DNA from 2 places in the Paenibacillus sp. PDC88 genome. Region 1 is predicted to be linked to the other one. Evidence: a T-box and tRNA genes for the amino acid it is inferred to sense, from the RefSeq annotation. Region 1 holds a T-box; the other holds one or more tRNA genes.

Region 1 (2,438 bases):
GTTGTTGCCAGAGAGATCGCAGACTATTTCTCGCTTCATTTACACCAAGTGCATCGGATGAATGTATTTACGGACATACTGCCGATAGATCAGCTTCGGACGAGTGATGTTGCTCTCCAGATGATGGATCTGACGGTGGCTTCTTTGCGTTTGGACGGGATTGCAAGCGATGTGTATAGACTGAGCCGGAGCAAGATTCTTACACCGATTAAGGCAGGACGCTGCAAAGTGAACTGGAAGGTGGCAGAGGATCCATCCAAAATGCTGCAGGCAGGGGACGTCGTATCTGTCCAAGGCTTGGGGCGTTTTAAAGTGATGGAAACCGACGGAATGACCAAGAAAGGTCGGTTTCGTGTGAAAGTGGGTAAATTTGTGTAAATAGATTTGCAGGAATTCTTGTTTTCTTGTCGAAATCTTTAGGTCAGAGTTTATGAAATGATGTACTGGACCGATAAATAAAATGAAGTTCAATGCCTCTCTAATCAAGAGGTTAATACTATAGGAGGTGGACAGCATGCCACTAACGCCGCTGGACATACATAATAAGGAGTTTGCCCGCCGTATTCGTGGTTATGATGAGGATGAGGTCAATGAGTTTTTGGATCAAGTAATCAAAGACTACGAGGCTGTTATCCGTGAGAACAAGGAGCTAAGCACACAGTTGCTGTCCGTGCAGGAGAAGCTGGATCATTTTGCTAATATTGAGGAAACGCTCAGCAAGACCATTATTGTTGCGCAGGAAGCTGCTGATGAAGTGAAGAACAATTCGAAGAAGGAAGCTCAGCTCATTGTGAAGGAAGCAGAGAAGAATGCAGACCGGATCGTGAACGAAGCTTTATCTAAGTCACGCAAAATTTCGCTTGAAGTTGAGGAGCTCAAGAAGCAGGCTTCTATTTACCGAGCTCGTTTCCGCACGCTTGTTGAAGCTCAACTGGAGCTGTTGAGTGTGGATGGCTGGGAAGCTCTGGAGAACCGGGAGCAGGAAGTTCGTGAGCGCGAGCGCGAAATGAAGGAAATTTACTAATACCAAATACACAGGTCATCTGTCAGGTTGACTTTTTGCTGTAAAGAGGCTATAAATATTGTTATATGTAAATTATAATACAGGTTTGATGATGGGAACCAGTAAGCTCATGAGCATTCGTTTACAGAGAGTTGGCGGTAGGTGCGAGCCAATGAAGCGGACCATGGCTGAATATCATCCCGGAGAAGTGAAGCTGAAAGCATGCTGCAGCAGCTGCAATTAAGCCGAACCGTGTGCCGAACGTTACATCGGCTCCTTATGGCAGTCACATAAGGATTAGAGCGCCGTTTATTTGTCACATGCAGACAGATGACGGAACTAGGGTGGTAACGCGAGAACAGTCTCGTCCCTTTTTGGGGCGGGGCTTTTTTATTTTTTCTTGGAGTTGTATTACACCAAAGGTAACTGATGAAAGGAAGAGATGGATGAAACGAGTTGACGTCAAGGAGAAGGCTCGCGCACGTGAGCAGCGAATCCTGGGAAAATGGCAGACGGAAGATACATTTAAGAAATCAATCGAGAATCGTGAAGGCAGACCTAATTATGTCTTCTATGAAGGACCGCCTACAGCGAATGGAGCGCCACATATTGGCCACGTGCTGGGCCGTGTAATTAAGGACTTTGTCGGCCGCTACCAAACGATGAACGGATACCGGGTTGTCCGCAAGGCAGGCTGGGATACGCATGGTCTTCCGGTGGAGCTCGGTGTAGAGAAACAGCTGGGAATCAGCGGAAAACAAGAAATTGAGAATTATGGTGTTGAAGAATTCATTAAGAAATGTAAAGAGAGCGTATTCGTATATGAGCATAAATGGCGTGAGCTGACGGAAGCGATCGGATACTGGACGGATCTGGATCATCCTTATGTAACACTGGATAACACCTACATCGAGAGTGTATGGAACATCCTGGCTACGATTCATGACAAAGGCCTGCTCTATCGGGGCCACCGGGTAAGCCCTTATTGCCCGTGCTGCCAGACGACACTCAGCTCTCACGAAGTGGCACAAGGCTATGAGGATGTGAAGGACCTTAGTGCAACAGCGAAGTTCAAGCTTCATGACCGTGATGAGTACATCCTGGCTTGGACAACGACGCCTTGGACACTCCCGTCTCACGTTGCGCTTGCTGTTAACCCGGAAATGGAATACGCACGTGTTAAGCAGGAAGACGGAATTTATATCGTAGCGAAAAATCTCGTCGAGAAAGTGATGAAGGGTGACTACGAGGTGCTGTCCACCTTGCAAGGCTCTGAGCTTGTTGGCTTGACTTATACTCCGCCGTTCAACTATATTTCAGCCGAAAAAGCGAATATCGTGGTTGGAGCAAGCTTTGTTACGGATGCCAGCGGTACAGGGATTGTTCATATGGCTCCCGCTCATGGTGAGGATGACTACAAGACTTGTCGTGAGAA
Region 2 (2,438 bases), on a different contig from region 1:
AGGAACCTGGGACTTGATTAAGAACTGGTTCCAAATGGCGGCTAACGGTGAACGCCATGCTTCAGTTCGGTTCGGGGATGCTTCCAATACCATCCTTGCTCATGATACCGTGCTTACCATGGACTTCATCAAGTCGCATTACGGTTGGATCAGCGACCCGACTTACTGTGGCATTACCCTTCCTAACGCGAATGCAAGGGACATCATCGTTCACTGCTTGCGGAACGCTGACTACGTAGGTCACCTGACACAGACTGATCACTGGTACTTCAAGCCACTGTTCGATATGTGCTTGCGATACTACCGAGTGGAGCCGAAGGAGACCTTCTATGCGTTCGAGAACAATTACATTGCTCGGTTCAAGCCGTTCTATGACACCTTCAGGACTTTACCAATTTTGCTCTGTGGAGCCAAAGCTGTCCAGTACAAGGAAGTACTAGAACGCCGCTACGGTTTCACTGGAATCGTTGGTACCGTCGATTGTCCCAACTGGGAAGGGTTACAGAAGGCTACTAAGGACATGGAAGCCCTATATAAGACCAATCCATGGCGACTTGCCCTCGTTTGTGCAGGTGCTCCTGGCAAAGTACTGGCTGTGAAGGCGAAACTGCTCGGAACAGTGGGTGTAGACTTCGGATCGGGTGCAGATGTAGCCATTCAAGCTGATAAAGAGGGCTTAGATGCCTGGGATTACAAAGGATTCCCCGATTATTGGGCAGGAAGACCACGAAAATAGCCCATTTTGACCCCTTTTGGGGTCTTTTTTGTGTTCTATGTGCAAAAAATAGCCGTTTTTTGCACATAATTAAGCGTTTTTCGTCACTTTTTCATCGTTTTTGAGCTTTATTTTGCACTATTTTGACCCCCTTTTTAGCCCTAAATTATAAAAAGACCGCCCTATTTAGGACAGTCTTTGGGAACCTGGGTGCTCGTAAGCAGTCCAGGAGGGTCACTTAATTGGCAGGGGATGCAGGAATCGAACCTACGAATCGACATTCAAAGTGTCGTGTCTTGCCACTAAACGAATCCCCGATGGAGCGAAATGAGGGAGTCGAACCCTCACCGTCTGCTTGGAAGGCAGAAGTTCTACCATTAAACTAATATCGCATTGGCACAGGCTGATGGAATCGAACCACCGTTAACGGGTTTGGAAGCCGTAGTTCTGCCACTGAACTAAACCTGCATATTAAGATGGACTGAGATGGAATCGAACCACCGTCTGCGGGATTTCACTCCACCGCTAAGCCACTCAGCTACCAGTCCATATGGGGTGACGGACGGAATCGAACCGTGGACTCCTGATTCACAGTCAGGCATGTTACCACTACACTATCGTCACCATGGTTGGAACAGATGGATTTGAACCATCAACCTCCCGCTTATCAGACGGGTGCGCTAACCAGTTGCGCCATGTTCCATTAGGCTCCTCCGTCAGGACTTGCACCTGAAACCGTCTTTGCGCGAGACAGCTCTACTAACTTGAGCATTACGTGAGGAATATTGGCAGGGAAGCCAGGACTCGAACCTGGAACATCCGCATTAACAGTGCGGCGTTCTACCATTGAACTACAACCCTATAGGAAACCGTAGGTGGACTCGAACCACCGATAAAGCCACTCATTCTCGTCGTGAGCAGGAATCAAACCTGCGTAGCAGTACCCCGTAACGGTCATATGAATAGGAGATGTTGGATTTGAACCAACGACCCCGTGCGTCCAAGGCACGTACTCTAACCATCTGAGCTAATCCCCTGTATTGGCGGCTCTAAGGGGAATCGAACCCCTCCCTCTCCGCTGACAACGGAATGTCCTAACCGATAAACGATAGAGCCAAGGCATCACCCTGTCGGACTCGAACCGACTCTGGCGGCTAGTTTCCCCTTAGGTACTCGTAGCCACAGTGCATCCCACACTGAGGGCTAATAGTGCTCCCAACCCGAAGGTCAGGAGCGTATTTGTTACTTACCAGTCGCGGCTGTTTGAACAGTAACCTTGGAGTTACCTGCGGCAACGACAGCATTCGTAGCAATGGATTCAACACGGCTGTTAGCGGATTTTAGTTCTTCACGCAGTGTAGCGATCAGAGCTTCTTGGGATTCCACAGTTTCCTCAAGGGAAGTAATGCGGTTCTCAAGAACCCGTTTGTCAGCTTTATTCTCAGCATCCTGCAAGCGCAGTTCACCGTCGAACTCCTTCTTGGCTTCGGTTTTACCTTTGTTGAAGGCAACCGCTTCAGCTTTCGCCACAACCTCAGGAATCGCAGTAACCTTGGCTTGAAGTTCAGCAACCACGGACTCGGAATGATCGGCAGACTGCTCACGAGCTTCAACAGCTACTTCGCGGTCAGCGACTTCTTTAACACGATCTGCAAGTTCAGAATCCAGTGCGTCCTGACGATCACGCTTTTCCTTGTTGAACTGGTATGTATCTTCTTCCTTC

Evidence for each region. The T-box of region 1 lies ahead of ileS (isoleucine--tRNA ligase). A T-box ahead of a tRNA ligase gene usually reads a tRNA of that ligase, here a tRNA-Ile.
Region 2: it encodes a tRNA-Ile, which carries the amino acid that the T-box ahead of ileS (isoleucine--tRNA ligase) is inferred to sense. The anticodon was not compared.

Annotation. Positions count from the first base shown of each region.
Region 1 is NZ_FNNT01000004.1:379,460-381,897, forward strand. Features, by position in the region: gene BLW49_RS15115 (YlmH family RNA-binding protein) at 1-378, shown strand, start outside; gene BLW49_RS15120 (DivIVA domain-containing protein) at 515-1,024, shown strand; T-box leader at 1,104-1,378, shown strand; gene ileS (isoleucine--tRNA ligase) at 1,450-2,438, shown strand, end outside.
Region 2 is NZ_FNNT01000002.1:120,411-122,848, reverse strand. Features, by position in the region: gene BLW49_RS07110 (GT-D fold domain-containing protein) at 1-736, shown strand, start outside; tRNA gene BLW49_RS07105 (tRNA-Gln) at 959-1,032, opposite strand; tRNA gene BLW49_RS07100 (tRNA-Gly) at 1,034-1,107, opposite strand; tRNA gene BLW49_RS07095 (tRNA-Trp) at 1,110-1,183, opposite strand; tRNA gene BLW49_RS07090 (tRNA-Phe) at 1,193-1,263, opposite strand; tRNA gene BLW49_RS07085 (tRNA-His) at 1,267-1,339, opposite strand; tRNA gene BLW49_RS07080 (tRNA-Ile) at 1,342-1,418, opposite strand; tRNA gene BLW49_RS07075 (tRNA-Asn) at 1,502-1,576, opposite strand; tRNA gene BLW49_RS07070 (tRNA-Pro) at 1,679-1,752, opposite strand; tRNA gene BLW49_RS07065 (tRNA-Asp) at 1,757-1,831, opposite strand; gene BLW49_RS07060 (hypothetical protein) at 1,958-2,438, opposite strand, start outside.